Linked DNA regions of Salinarimonas sp.. The protein of the gene in region 1 interacts with the protein of each later gene in a pairwise test. Links are inferred from orthologs where the notes say so. Each region holds a gene or a part of one and is shown on either strand. Other genes may lie near its edges.

Region 1 (7,121 bases):
GACGAAGTGCAGCAGCGCCCAGACCTCGAAGCAAGGCTCCGAAAAGGCGACGCGGACGTCGTTCTCCGCCGCCCGGCGGCGCAGCTCGGGGATGTGCGGGTGGTCGTCGCGGTCGAACACGGCCCAGATCTCGTGCGCGCCGGCGAAGCCGTCGGTTCGCGCCGCCCGGCGGGCCGCGATCGCCGCCTCGACCAGCTCGGCGGGCTTGCCGCCCTTCTGCCCGAACAGGAGCTTGATCCCGACCTCCGCGGCGAATCGACCGAGATAATCGGGCTCCGTCACCGCGCCCTCGCAGAAGATCATGATCTTGACCCGCGGCTCGCGGCGTGGCGGCCGACGCGACAGCGAGCGCGCGCCGCCCCTAGCCATCCGCCTCCTCCTCGTGTCCGCGGGCGAAGGCCTCCAGCGGCGCGAGATAGGGCACCGCGCCGAAGCGGCCGTCGAGATAGCCGCGCTCGATGTTGTCCTCCCGCCGCGTGCGGAAGTCGGTCAGCGGGAACAGCGTCGTCGCACCCTCCCGGTCCTTCTCGGTGAACCAGACCTGGTCGCGGCGCAGGACGCCGGAGGACAGAAGGTTGGTGTCGTGGGTGGTGGCGATGAGCTGGGCGCCCGTCGTGTTGATGCGCGGATCGGTGAAGAGCGAGACGATGCGGAGCGCGAGGTCGGTGTGGAGGCTGGCGTCGAGCTCATCCAGGACCATCAAGCAGCCTCGCTTAATGGCTCGGAGGGCGTCCAAGCCGAGCGAGATCATCTGACGTGTTCCTCGGCTCTCCTGGTCAAGTCCTAGAGCGAAACGCGCCCCGTCTCTCCCTCGGTGCGAGAACCTGATCAGCTCCTTGCGCGGCATCAAGCCAACAACAGTTGGATCGAAGCTTGGATTCGGCGCGCTCTCGAAGCCGTCGATGCCGAGGTCCGCATGCGAGAGGAACTCGATAACCCGCTCAGCCTGGTCTTTGCGGAGGCCATGGTCGAGCCACCCAGGCTCGTCGTCATTGAAGTCGATCTCAACCTGGTCGTGGAAGAAGTCGGAGATGCTCAGGGTGGGCCAATGCCCATGCTGCGCCGCCGTCGACAAGAACAACGCGTTCGGCCGCAGGAACCCCTCGATCGCCCGGTTCGCGCCCTTCATCCCCTTGCCGAAGCGCATCGGCCCCTCGGCGTCGCGCTCGAACCAGACCTGCCGGTGGCCGTGCGGGTAGGCGTGGAGCCATTCGCGGGTGAAGGCGCGGTCGCCGACGTCGAAGCCGTAGGTGTAGCGCACGCCCGCGAGCAGCAGATCCACCTCGAAGGTCGTCGGCGCGTCGTTGCGCTCCGTCAGCGCGAAGGGGGCGCGGGCGATCTTCCCGTTCGGCTCGTTCTTGCGGAACGAGTCCACAACGTGCCGGCGCATCTCCGAGAGCGCGTCGAGCACGTTCGACTTCCCCGAGGCGTTCGCGCCGTAGATCAGGGCGGCGGGCAGGAGCCGCTGCTTCAGGCCGGGCGCCTCGATCGTCTGGCTGGCGCCGCCCTTCAGGGAGGAGGCGACGAAGGAGATCTCCTGCCAGTCGCGGATCGACTTGTGGTTGGCGACGCCGAAGCGGATCAACATGGCCCGTTCCTCCTCGGATGCCCCGAATGCGGTTTTCAGGTCGACTTTGCGGAAAATCCGCAAACAGGCGCTTAAATTGGCGCGCCCGCCGTCGTCCGTCCAGCACTTTCGCCGCACCCCTCCCCCGCCCGTCCCCGCGCCGCGTCTCGCGACTTCCCCATTGCGCTGCGGCCTCGCTTCGACCATCGTGGCGCGCCGTCGCGCGGGTGCGGCGCGGCGCGGGTCGAGAGGAGCTTGCATGGGGCGCATGAACGGGGAGCTCGAGGCCCATCCCTTGCGCGCGCGGGTGCTGGCGGAGGTGCATGCGCGCCCGTTCGCGCCCGTCGAGACCCCCAAGCGCATCCTGCACTACGCCTTCATGACCGACGGCGAGGCGGCGCAGCGCGACCGCGAGGCGCTGTCCGCCTTCTGCGCCTCGCTCGGGCTCGAGGGCCCGCCGGCCAACGCCAAGCACCACCGGGTGGCGTTCTCAGGCACGCTGCTGCGCTGGGAGAGCCATTCCGAGTTCACCACCTATTCCTGGGAGTTCGGCGACGCGAGCGTCTCCGACGCGCCGACGCCGCAGCCCTTCCGGCCCGCGGCGGACGGCCTCCAGGGGGTGATGAGCCTCGTGCCCCAGCCGGGGCCCCTGATGGTCTCGATCGACCTGCATCTCGTCCCGGCCGCCAGTGTCCCGAACGGGCCGCAGGCGATCTTCGCCGAGACGCACCTCGCCGCCTCCACCGTGGAGAACGGCGTCGCCACGGTGGCGACCGACTTCCGCACCGACGCCCACGGCTTCGTGCGCATCCTCGTCGTCGACGACCGCATGGAGCGCGCCCAGGCCGGCGCGATCATCCAGCGCGTGCTCGAAATCGAGACCTACCGCACGCTCACCCTGCTCGGCCTGCCGGAGGCGCAGGCGATCGGCCCCTCGGTCCGCAGGATCGAGACCGAGCTGCCGCGCGTGATGGACGCGATGGAGCGCTCGGACGGGCTGGAGAACAACCGCCAGCTCCTCGACCGGATCACCCGGCTCGCGGCCGAGCTCGAGACCGGCGCCGCCGGCGCGCTGTTCCGCTTCGGCGCGACGCGAGCCTATTCGGAGCTCGTGCGCATCCGCCTCGCCGCGCTGGAGGAAAAGGCGCTGCCGGGCTTCGATTCCTGGTCGGAATTCCTCGATCGGCGCCTGCAGCCGGCGATCCGCACCTGTTCCTCCATGGAGGAGCGCCAGGCCAACCTCTCGCGCAAGCTCACCCGCGCCGCGCAGCTGCTGCGCACGCGCATCGACATCGAGCTGGAGAGCCAGAACCGCGACCTCCTGCGCGCCATGAACGAGCGCGCGCGCATCCAGCTGCGCCTCCAGCAGACCGTCGAGGGGCTGTCCGCGGCGGCCATCACGTACTACATCACCGGGCTGATCTTCTACGTCCTGCGGGGCTTGAAGGAAGGCGGCGTCGCGTGGCTGAACCCGTATGTCGGCGCGGCGATCGCGGTGCCGCTGGTGCTGATCGGCATCCTCCTCCTGGTGCGGCGGCTGCGGCGTCGCCACATGGACGAGGAGGCCGCCGAGGAGGCGGCGATCCGCGACGCCGTCGCGCGCGAGCGCCGGCGCGACGCAAAGGCGAGCGAGCGAGAGGACACGACGTCATGAAGGATCTGATGGGGCTCATGAAGCAGGCCCAGGCCATGCAGGAGAAGATGCAGGCCGTGCAGGCCGAGCTGGAGGAAATGGTGGTCGAGGGGCAGGCTGGCGGCGGCGCCGTCGTCGTGCGCCTCTCCGGCAAGGGCGCGCTCAAGGGCGTGACCATCGACCCCTCGCTGATGGTGCCCGACGAGAAGGAGATCCTCGAGGACCTCATCGTCGCCGCGGCGAACGACGCCCGCGCCAAGTCCGAGCGCGAGACCCAGGAGCGCATGTCCGAGCTCACCAAGGGCCTGCCGCTGCCGCCCGGCATGAAGCTGTTCTGAGGCAGGCCGGGAGCTTAGTCCGACATCATGGCCCGTGGCGTCGCCGGCCCCGAGATCGAGCGGCTGATCCAGCTTCTCGCACGCCTGCCGGGGCTCGGGCCCCGGTCGGCGCGCCGCGCCGCGCTCGGCCTCCTGCAGAAGCGCGAGGGTCTCCTCGCGCCCCTCGCCGAGGCGATGCGCGTCGCCGCCGAGCGCGTCGTCGCCTGCTCGACCTGCGGCAACATCGACACCACCGACCCCTGCGCCATCTGCGCCGACCCCAGCCGCGACCCGTCCATCATCGTGGTGGTGGAGGACGTCTCGGATCTCTGGGCGCTGGAGCGCGCCGGCGCGCTGCACGCCCGATACCACGTGCTCGGCGGCGTGCTCTCGGCGCTGGACGGGATCGGCCCGGAGCAGCTGACCGTCGCGGGCCTCCTCGCCCGCGCGCAGGACGCGACCGTGCGCGAGGTGATCATCGCGCTGCCCGCCACCGTCGACGGGCAGACGACCGCGCACTACCTCGGCGAGGCGCTCTCCGGCCTGCCCGTCAAGGTCACCCGCCTCGCCCACGGCGTGCCGGTGGGCGGCGAGCTCGATTATCTCGACGAGGGGACGCTGTCGGCGGCGCTGAAGCGAAGGACGGCGGTGTAGGTCGGCGGGCGACGGTTTCGCGACTCGGATTGCTTTTCCGCTTGCCATGCGCGCGAGGATATGCTGAATTCAGGTACGAACCGGAAACGGGAGGGGCCGGTGCCGCCGCAGGAGCCGGAGACGACGCGCCCGCACGGCATGCGGGAGGACGGAGCGCCTTGGATCAGGGTGGAGGGCGGTGGCGCCGTCCGTGCGCGCGCGCTCGTCCGAGGGCGTCTTTTCGAGCTGCGGGAACTCGCGGCCGAGGACGAGATCGCGATCGAGACGCGATCCGAGGAAGGGCTCGTGCGCTTTCTCGCCGGGGAGGGGGTCACCGTTCGGCCGGCGCTCGCGCTGCTCGACAGCGGGGAACTGCGTGCGCTCTGGCAGTCGGGCGAGGACCAGGTGGGCCTGCGCTTCATGCCCGACGGGCGCATCGCCTATGTCTGCCTCGCACAGCGGGAGGGCTGCGCCGATCTCGTGCGATCCCACGGCGTGGAGGAGGCGGGCCGGATGATGCCGCTGATCGAAACGCTCGGGCTGGGTGCGCTGCTGCGGGGATGACGAAACCGCGAGTCCCGGATGCGGATCACGTCCTCCGCCATGCGCGCGCTCGATATGTCGACCGGCGCGCGGACGGGATCGAGGTCGTGATCGGCGCAGCCTTCATCTCCCGTCCGATGGAAGACAATTCGCCGTCGGTGAACTGGCTGGAGGTCCTCTCGGCCGACGTCGAGACGGCGATCGCAGGCGTGCGCGCGGTCACCCGTCTCCGTTACGGCGGCAGGGATCGGCTCGCGCGGCTGAACGCCGGCCGCGTGCGCCGCGAGGTCGCCGCGTTCGGGCCGCCGGGCTGGCCCGTCGACGTCGTCCACGACCCGCTGGAGCCCGAGGGGGACTGGCCGGCCGATCCCTCGCATGCGCTCCTGACGAACGTCCCCGCCGAGAGCGACCTCGACAAGGACCTCGTCGGCGATCTCATCGCCCGCTGCGTCGTCTCCCTCCACCCTGCGCGGCCCTAGACCCCTTCCCCCCGGCCGCCCGCTCGCCTACACAGGGGCCATGACAGACGCCGCGCCCTCCCTCGTCGATCTCGTGCGGCCGGTCGAGACCGGCGCGCACGTCACCGCAATCGCCTTTTTGGGCGAGGTCGCCGCCTTCGCGCTGGGGGACGGCGGCGTGCATCTCTGGAGAGGGGGCGAGAGCCACCGCGTCGAGGCGCATCCGGACGGCTCCGTGCTCTCGGCGGCCTGCGACGGCGAGCGCCTCGTCACCGGCGGCGACGACGGGCGCGTCGCGGTCACCGGGCCGGACGGCTCGACGCGCACCTTCGCCGAAGCCGGCGCCTTCGCCTGGATCGACGCGCTCGCGCTGCACAAGGACGGCGGCGTCGCCTGGTCGGCGGGGAGACGCGTCTTCGCCCGCGACCCGAAGGGCAAGGAGAAGACGCTCGAGACGCCCTCCACCGTGCGCGGCCTCGCCTTCGCGCCGAAGGGCTACCGGCTCGCCGTCGCGCATGTCGACGGCGCGACGCTCTGGTTTCCCAATCTGGAGACCGCGCCCGAGAGGCTCGAATGGAAGGGCGCGCATCTCGACGTCGTCTGGTCGCCGGACGGGCGCTTCGTCGTCACCTCGATGCAGGAGAACGCGCTGCACGGCTGGCGGTTGCAGCCGGACAAGGGCCACATGCGGATGTCGGGCTATCCCGGCAAGACGCGCTCGCTGTCGTGGACGCACGACGGCAAGTGGCTCGCCACCTCCGGGGCCGACGCCGTGATCCTCTGGCCCTTCGATTCGAAGGAGGGCCCGACCGGCAAGCAGCCGCGCGAATGCGGCGTGCGCCCGGCCCAGGTCTCCCGCGTGGCCTGCCATCCCGAGGCGCCGGTGGTGGCGGCGGGCTTCCAGGACGGGGCGATCCTGCTGATCCGGCTCTCGGACGCCTCCGAGCTCCTGGTGCGCCCGGCGGTGAAGGGGTCCGGGATCACGGCGCTCGCCTGGGACGCCAAGGGCCGGCAGCTCGCCTTCGGCGCCAAGGACGGCGCCGGCGGCGTCCTGGCGCTGCCCTGAGGCCGGCATGGCGGGACTGCTCTCCGCCTTCGCCCGCCGCTTCGGGCGGGACCGACCGGAGCCCGAGGCGCACGGGCGCCTCAAGACGCTCGCGCGCGAGGCGCTCGCCCTCTCCGACGACGTCGCCCTCGCCGCCAACGAGATCGTCTGCGCCGACCCGGCCTGCCCTGGCCTCGAGACCGTGATCCTGGTGATGGCGCCGGGGCGGCGCACGCGGGCGCTCAAGATCGGAAAGCCGCTCGCGGAGGTGACGCCGCAGGACATCCGCGCGGCGGCGGCGGAGCCGGGCTGATGGCGCTCGCGCGCATCGCCGCCATGGGCATGGGCCTCGCCGGCGCTCTCGCGGCCTCGCAGGGGCCGGAATTCGCGCAGCAATACGCCCAGCGCCTCGGCGGCGCCATCGACGAGCTCGAGACCGTGGTCGCGCGCTTCGACGAGAGCGCGGCCAAGGCCGGCCTCGCGCGCGAGGAGGCGCTGGCCCGCCTCGCCGAGAACCCGGAGCGTCTCGTGCGCAGCCAGGGCGAGAGCGCGAGCCTCGCCGCCGCGCGGCTGGAGCGGCTGCGCGCCGACGCGGCGCGGCTCGATGAGGCCGGAGACTTCGATCGGGTGATCACCCTCATGCGCGTGGCGGATGCGGAGATCGCCCGAAACGCCTACCTCGCCTACAGGCCGGCCGTGCCGGTGACCTCGGAGGGCCTCCTCGCCGCGGGTCTCGGTTTCGCTCTGCTGTGGCTCCTCACCTTCGGCGCGGCCAAGGGCACGAAGCATGCCGGCCGCAAGGGCGCGGCCATGGTCCGCGCGCGCCTCGCCAAGCGGCGCGACGCAACGGGAACGGGGCCGTTCAAGACCTGGCGGAGCGAGGACGCCTGAGCCCGCGTCACTGCGCCGGGCCGCCTCCGAGCTG
Region 2 (7,326 bases), 2.5 Mb from region 1 along the record:
GGCGCGTGGTGGAGGCCGGCTTCGGCGACATGATCCGCGCGACGCGCGCCGTCCCGCGCGACCCCAAGACCGTGCTGCAGGAACATCTCCAGGGCCGCGGGGAGGCGCCGCCGCGCTACGCGCTCCTCGACCGGACGGGGCCCGAGCACGCGCCGCTGTTCAAGGTCGGCGTCGTGATCGCGGGAATGGAGACGATCGCGGGGGAGGGGCCGAGCAAGCGCGCGGCCGAACAGGACGGCGCGCGGGCCGTTCTGGTGCATCTGGGCTTGTGGAAGGACGCCGATGGCGGAGCATGAGGACGAGACCCCCGCAGGTGCGGGCGAGGAGACGGGCGAGGTGGGCGCGGGGCCGACGACGGCGGGCTTCGTCGCGCTGATCGGCGCGCCCAACGCCGGCAAGTCGACGCTGCTCAACCAGCTCGTCGGCACCAAGGTGTCGATCGTCTCGCGCAAGGTGCAGACGACGCGTGCGCTGGTGCGCGGCATCGCCATCCAGGGCCGCGCGCAGATCGTCTTCGTCGACACGCCGGGCATCTTCAAGCCCAAGCGCCGGCTCGACCGGGCGATGGTCACCTCGGCCTGGGGCGGCGCCGCGGACGCGGACGCCGTGTGCCTGCTCGTCGACGCGCGCAAGGGCATCGACGACGAGGTCGAGGCCATCGTCGCGAAGCTCGCCGAGGTGCGCCGGCCGAAGATCCTCGTCCTCAACAAGATCGACGTGATCGAGCGCACGAAGCTGCTCGCCCTCGCCGCCGCGCTCAACGAGAAGGCCTCCTTCGACCACACCTTCATGATCTCGGCGCTCAAGGGCGACGGCGTCGAGCGGCTGATGGAGACGCTGGCCGGCATGATGCCGGAGGGCCCCTGGCTCTACCCGGAGGACCAGATCTCGGACGCGCCGCTGCGCATGCTCGCCGCCGAGATCACCCGCGAGAAGATCTACGAGCGCCTCCACGAGGAGCTGCCCTACGAGAGCCACGTCGAGACCGAGAGCTGGGAGGCGCGCCCGGACGGCTCGGCTCGCGTCGAGCAGACGATCTACGTGGCCCGCGAGAGCCAGCGCAAGATCGTGCTCGGCGAGGGCGGGCGCACCATCAAGGCCATCGGCCAGTCGGCGCGCAAGGACATCGCCGAGGCCGCCGAGCACCCGGTCCACCTCTTCCTGTTCGTGAAGGTGCGCGAGCGCTGGGTCGACGATCCGGAGCGCTACCGGGCGATGGGGCTCGAGTTTCCGAAGGGGTGAGAGGCGCCCGGCCATGGAATGGAGCGACGACGGCATCGTTCTCGGCGCCCGCTCCCATGGCGAGAGCGGCGCGATCCTCGAGCTGCTGACCAAGGCGCACGGCCGCCATCTCGGCTATCTCCACGGCGGGCGCTCGAAGCGGCTCGCGGCCGTGATCCAGCCGGGCAACACCGTCGCGGCGAGCTGGCGCGCGCGGATCGACGAGCAGATGGGGACCTACACGGTCGAGCCGCTGGTCGCGCGCTCCGGCGCGCTGATGGGCTCGCGCCTCGCGCTCTACGGCCTGGGCACGATGGCGGCGCTGCTGCGGGCGCTGCCGGAGCGCGACCCGCATCCGGCGCTCTACGCGGCCGCGGAGGCGCTCGTGTCTCATCTCGACGACCCGGAGATCGCGCCGCGCCTGTTCGTCGCCTTCGAGCTCGCGCTCCTCGCGGAGCTCGGCTTCGGCCTCGATCTCGCCCGCTGCGCGGCGACCGGCGCGCAGGAGGGGCTCGTCTACGTCTCGCCGAAGACCGGGCGCGCCGTCTCGCGCGAGGCGGGGGCGCCCTATGCGGAGCGGCTCCTGCCGCTGCCGGCCTTCCTGTCGAGCCGGGAGACGGACGCGGACCCGCCGCCGCGGGAGCTCGCACAGGGCTTCGCCCTGACCGGCCATTTCCTGGAACGCTACGTCTTCGCGCCGCGCGACCTCGCCCTCCCGCCCGAGCGCGCCCGCTTCGTCGCGCTTCTCGCCCGGGAGGACTGACGCTCCGGCTCAGAAGAAGTAGACGAAGATCAGGATCACCGCGACGACGAACACCACGGTCGAGATCACGCCGAGCTTGCCCATGTAGCGGGCCTGGGCGTTCTCGTCCGGGTTCGGGTCGACGTTCTCGATCTCGCCCGGCGGCAGGCGGCGCGGAGGGCCCCCGGTGCGGCGGCGCTTCCAGGTCTGGTAGGCGCCGAAGGCGATCGCGAGCCCCAGCAGGATGGGCATCACGATGATGGTCAAAGACCAGATGAGACCCTGTGCACCGTCGACTTCCACGCCGTGTCCTCCTATTGACGCTACGCTCGCGAGGTCAACCGGACGCGGGCGGCGACGGTTCCGGCCGGGAACGAGGGCGACATGCAGGTGATCATCTTCGAGGTCTGGCCGAACGAGGGGAAGCGCGCCGACTACATGGCCATGGCCGCCGAGCTGCGGGGCCTGCTCGAGACCATCCCCGGCTTCGTCTCGGTCGAGCGCTTCGAGAGCCTGACCGAGCCCGGCAAGCTGCTCTCGCTCTCGTTCTGGGAGGACGAGGACGCCATCGCGGCCTGGCGCGAGACCCGCGCCCACCGCGTCGCCCAGGCGCTCGGTCGCGCCGAGATGTTCGCCGACTATCGGCTGCGCGTCGCGGCGGTGTCGCGCGATTACGGCATGACCGATCGCGCCCAGGCGCCGCAGGACAGCCGCGCCGCGCACGGGTGAGGCGTGCCGCCCTCAATACGAGCGCGGCAGCCCCAGAACGTGCTCGGCGAGATGGGCGAGGATCAGGTTCGTCGAGATCGGCGCGACCTGGTAGAGCCGCGTCTCGCGGAACTTGCGCTCGACGTCGTATTCCGCCGCGAAGCCGAAGCCGCCATGGGTCTGGACGCAGACGTTGGCGGCCTCGAAGGAGGCGTCGGCGGCGAGCATCTTGGCCATGTTCGCCTCCGCCCCGCAGGCCTCGCCGGCCTCGTAGAGCCGCGCCGCCTCGCGTACCATCAGCTCCGCCGCGCGCATCTGCGCATAGGCCTTGGCGATGGGGAACTGGACGCCCTGGTTCTGGCCGATGGGGCGGCCGAAGACCACGCGCTCCCTGGCGTAGGCGCCCGCCCTGTCGATGAACCACTTGGCGTCGCCGACGCATTCGGCGGCGATGAGGATGCGCTCGGCGTTCATCCCCGAGAGGATGTAGCGGAAGCCACGGCCCTCCTCGCCGATCAGGTTCTCGGCCGGCACCCGCAGGTCGTCGAAGAAGATCTCCGTCGTCGCGTGGTTCATCATCGTGCGGATCGGCCTGAGCGTGAGCCCGTTCCCCAGCGCCGCGCGCATGTCGACGAGGAAGACCGAGAGCCCGTCCGTCCGCTTGGCGCAGGCCTCGCGCGGCGTGGTGCGGGCGAGAAGGATCATCAGGTCGGAATGGGCGGCCCGGCTCGTCCAGATCTTCTGCCCGTTGACGACGTAATGGTCGCCCTCGCGCCGCGCCGTGGTGCGCAGGGCCGTCGTGTCGGTGCCCGACGTCGGCTCGGTGACGCCGAAGGCCTGGAGCCGCAGGCGGCCCGCGGCGATGTCGGGCAGGAAGCGCGCCTTCTGCGCGTCCGAGCCGTGGCGCAGCAGCGTGCCCATGACGTACATCTGCGCGTGGCAGGCGGCGCCGTTGCCGCCGGAGCGCTGGATCTCCTCGAGGATCGCCGCCGCTGCCGAGAGCGGCAGCCCGGCGCCGCCGTACTCCTCGGGGATCAGCGCGGCGAGATAGCCGGCTTCGGTCAGCGCCTCGACGAAGGCGGTGGGATAGGCGCCCTCGCGGTCGAGCGCGCGCCAATAGGCGTCCGGAAACGCCTCGCAGAGCTTCGCCACCGCCTCCCGGATCTCGCGATGGTCCTCGGTCGTCGTCCGCATCCGCGCCTCCGTGTCGAACACACCAGATCTAGCTAACCGGCGCGGCGCCGTCTGGCCAGAAGGCGGTGAGGCCACCTCGGATTCGCATTCGGCGCGTGGGTGACGCGGCCCGGCGCGCACCGGCGGCGGCGCGCAACTCGTTCGTCTGCAAAGGATTGGGGCGACGAACTACGTCTTTTCGCATGATTCGCGCGTGGTACGCTCGCCTCGATCATGGGGGCACGCCATGAATATGCAGTTGCACGATAGTCTGCGCCCCGGCTCTTGGGGACAGGTCTTCAATCTCTTCCGCCGCCGGGGATCGGACCTCGTCTGCGCGGTGCCGCTCGACCGGGCGATTCCTCCTTTCGTCGACGACGAATGGGAATATCTGTGCGAGGCGGACGCCGCTTCGTCGCTGCCCGGATTCGACTACGGCAGCGTCGCCGGCCGAGCGCGCCGGCATGGCTTTTCCTTCTTCCGCACGGGTCCGCGCGCCGCCTGAGCGCCGTGCTCCGCCTTGCCGCGAACCGTCTTCGGGTCTTGCGAAAACAATCCGGGCCCCCGGCGAAATACCTTGGTATTTCCACGCATTAGCCGAATGTCCTGGTTACGGCGCCGTTCGACTCGGTCATAGAGTGTCGCACGCTCGGTTCCGCACAGGCGGAACGGGGCAGCCGCGTCGCGCCGGGGAGGGTGCGAGACGGGACGCCTGGCATGCGCATCATCGCGTAGGCCGTGGCTCCGGTTCCGGAAAGGGGACGCGGCGGGGGAACCGCAAAACTCAGGTGGGCGCACATGATGAGCCAAAACGACCGCGATCAGAAATACTGGAAGGCGAATCTCAGCCTCGTCCGCAACTGCCTCATCGTCTGGGCGGTCGTGGCGTTCGGCTTCGCCATCATCCTGCGGCCGCTCCTGTCCGGCATCCAGTTCGGAGGCACGGACCTGGGCTTCTGGTTCGCGCAGCAGGGGTCGATCATCGTCTTCCTGGCGCTGATCTTCTTCTACGCATGGCGAATGAACAAGCTCGATCGCGACTTCGGCGTCGAGGAGTGAGGCGGCAATGGAAACGCAAACCCTCATCTACATCGTCGTCGGCGCGACCTTCGCGCTCTATATCGGCATCGCCATCTGGGCGCGCGCCGGCTCGACCGGCGAGTTCTACGCCGCCGGCCGCGGCATCCACCCGGTCACCAACGGCATGGCGACCGCCGCCGACTGGATGTCGGCCGCCTCCTTCATCTCGATGGCGGGCCTGATCGCCTTCACCGGATACGGCAACTCGTCCTTCCTCATGGGCTGGACGGGCGGCTACGTGCTCCTCGCCATGCTGCTCGCGCCCTACCTGCGCAAGTTCGGCAAGTTCACTGTGCCCGAGTTCATCGGCGACCGGTTCTATTCGCAGACGGCGCGGCTCGTGGGCGTCATCTGCCTGATCATCATCTCGGTGACCTACGTCATCGGGCAGATGACGGGCGTCGGCGTCACCTTCGCCCGCTTCCTGCAGGTCGACACCTCCACGGGCCTGTTCATCGGCTCGGCCGTGGTGTTCGTCTACGCGGTGCTCGGCGGCATGAAGGGCATCACCTACACGCAGGTGGCGCAGTACGTCGTGCTGATCACGGCCTACACGATCCCGGCGATCTTCATCTCGCTCAACCTCACCGGCAACCCGGTGCCCCCGCTCGGCCTGTTCTCCGAGCACACCGCCTCGGGCATGCCGCTGCTGCAGCGTCTCGACGCGGTGATCACCGACCTCGGCTTCGCCCAGTACACCGCGCTGAACACGTCCATGTTCAACATGGTGCTGTTCACGCTGGCGCTGATGATCGGCACCGCCGGCCTGCCGCACGTCATCATCCGCTTCTTCACCGTGCCGAAGGTGGCCGACGCCCGCTGGTCCGCCGGCTGGGCGCTGGTCTTCATCGCCATCCTCTACTTCACGGCTCCGTCCGTCGGCGCCATGGCCCGCCTCAACATCGTCGACACGATCCAGACCGGCGAGGTCGGCGCGCCCGAGGGCAACCTCGCCTACGAGAACCGTCCGGACTGGTTCCAGACCTGGGAGACCACGGGCCTGATCACCTTCACGGACAAGAACGACGACGGCCGGATCCAGTACTACAACGACCGGAACGAGGCCTTCGCCGCTCAGGCGCAGGAATGGGGCTGGGCCGGTAACGAGCTCCAGGTGAACCCGGACATCTTGGTTCTCGCCAACCCGGAGATCGCCAACCTGCCGCCGTGGGTCATCGCCCTCGTCGCGGCCGGCGGCCTCGCGGCGGCGCTCTCGACGGCGGCGGGCCTCCTGCTCGCGATCTCGTCGGCGATCTCGCACGACGTGCTCAAGAGCGCGGTGATGCCCTCGATCTCGGAGAAGGGCGAGCTTCTGGCGGCCCGCCTCGCCATGGTCGGCGCCATCGCGCTCGCCACCTATCTCGGGCTCAATCCGCCCGGGTTCGCGGCACAGACCGTGGCGCTGGCCTTCGGCCTCGCGGCGTCCTCGATCTTCCCGGTGCTGATGATGGGCATCTTCTCGAAGCGCATCAACAATGTCGGCGCGATCGCGGGCATGCTCACGGGCATCCTCACGACCTGCGTCTACATCTTCGTCTACAAGGGCTGGTTCTTCATTCCGGGGACCAACCAGCTGCCCGACACCGCCGAGTTCTGGCTCCTGGGCATCTCGCCGGCGTCCTTCGGCGTGATCGGCGCGCTCCTCAACTTCGGCGTGGCCTACGCCGTCTCCAAGGCGACGTCCGCGCCGCCGAAGGAGATCCAGGAGCTGGTCGAGAGCGTCCGCATCCCGCGCGGCGCGGGCGGCGCGGTCGCCCACTGAGCGCCACCCGCGTCGACCCCGGCGTCCGCACGGACCCGAAGTCGACGCGGTCGAGCCACGTGCTCGATAATCCAGCGGAGCCCGCCCCGTGGCGGGCTCCGCATCCCGTTTCGCCGGGGGCGAAACCTCGAGACCCGAGATCTCCATGACGCAGCCCGCGTCCCGCCCCGCAGAGGCCTTGCCCGACGCCGCGCTCGAGCGTGCGCGCGCCTTCCTCGCCCGGCACCACCCGTTCGATCTCCTCGACCGCGAGGCGCTCGCCGCCTTCGTCGCCGCGGGCGCGGTGCGCGAGCACGCCGAGGGCGCCGTGCTCCTGCGCCACGGCATGCCGGCCGCGCGCGTCGAGATCGTGCTCTCCGGCGCGATCGACGCCTTTTCCGGCGAGGGCGAGCGCGTCACCCGCTACGCCCCGGGCGAGGCCGTCGGCGCCCGCGCGGTCCTGCGCGACAAGCCCTCTTCCGTGCGCGCCGTCGCCATCGAGCCGACCCGCACGCTGTCCGTTCCCCGCGCCGATTTTTTCGGGCTGCTCGCCGCGAACCCGGCCGTGGACGCCTTCTACGACCGGCTGCGCGCCGCCGCCGCCCGGCGCGCCGCGCCGCGCGAGAGCGGGGTCGAGATCGGCCTCGCCGCGCCCCTCTCC

The links.
Region 2: the proteins of recR (region 1) and recO interact in binary tests that used the Escherichia coli proteins (3 or more experiments, as listed by UniProt). The link is inferred for Salinarimonas sp. from one-to-one orthologs.

What each region holds. Positions count from the first base shown.
Region 1 is NZ_CP157794.1:214,785-221,905, forward strand. What follows is about bases 2,578-5,368. They hold recR (recombination mediator RecR), read left to right. Parts: upstream 2,578-3,565; coding sequence 3,566-4,171; downstream 4,172-5,368. Other genes in these bases: ABL310_RS00970 (DUF3422 domain-containing protein), read left to right, coding at 2,578-3,221; ABL310_RS00975 (YbaB/EbfC family nucleoid-associated protein), read left to right, coding at 3,218-3,538; ABL310_RS00985 (hypothetical protein), read left to right, coding at 4,271-4,714; ABL310_RS00990 (hypothetical protein), read left to right, coding at 4,801-5,172; ABL310_RS00995 (WD40 repeat domain-containing protein), read left to right, coding at 5,213-5,368. Also shown: ABL310_RS00960 (RloB family protein), read right to left, coding at 1-369; ABL310_RS00965 (ATP-binding protein), read right to left, coding at 362-1,837; more of ABL310_RS00970, read left to right, coding at 1,827-2,577; more of ABL310_RS00995, read left to right, coding at 5,369-6,217; ABL310_RS01000 (hypothetical protein), read left to right, coding at 6,225-6,509; ABL310_RS01005 (DUF2937 family protein), read left to right, coding at 6,509-7,087; ABL310_RS01010 (hypothetical protein), read right to left, coding at 7,095-7,121. UniProt on the Escherichia coli protein: May play a role in DNA repair. It seems to be involved in an RecBC-independent recombinational process of DNA repair. It may act with RecF and RecO.
Region 2 is NZ_CP157794.1:2,697,276-2,704,601, reverse strand. The notes cover bases 124-3,119. They hold recO (DNA repair protein RecO), read left to right. Parts: upstream 124-1,255; coding sequence 1,256-1,984; downstream 1,985-3,119. Other genes in these bases: ABL310_RS12495 (acyl-CoA dehydrogenase family protein), read right to left, coding at 2,705-3,119; ABL310_RS12500 (antibiotic biosynthesis monooxygenase), read left to right, coding at 2,348-2,692; ABL310_RS12505 (hypothetical protein), read right to left, coding at 1,994-2,266; era (GTPase Era), read left to right, coding at 283-1,242; rnc (ribonuclease III), read left to right, coding at 124-296. In the rest of the region: more of rnc, read left to right, coding at 1-123; more of ABL310_RS12495, read right to left, coding at 3,120-3,865; ABL310_RS12490 (hypothetical protein), read left to right, coding at 4,092-4,349; ABL310_RS12485 (DUF4212 domain-containing protein), read left to right, coding at 4,646-4,903; ABL310_RS12480 (sodium:solute symporter family protein), read left to right, coding at 4,911-6,686; ABL310_RS12475 (putative nucleotidyltransferase substrate binding domain-containing protein), read left to right, coding at 6,832-7,326. UniProt on the Escherichia coli protein: Involved in DNA repair and RecF pathway recombination.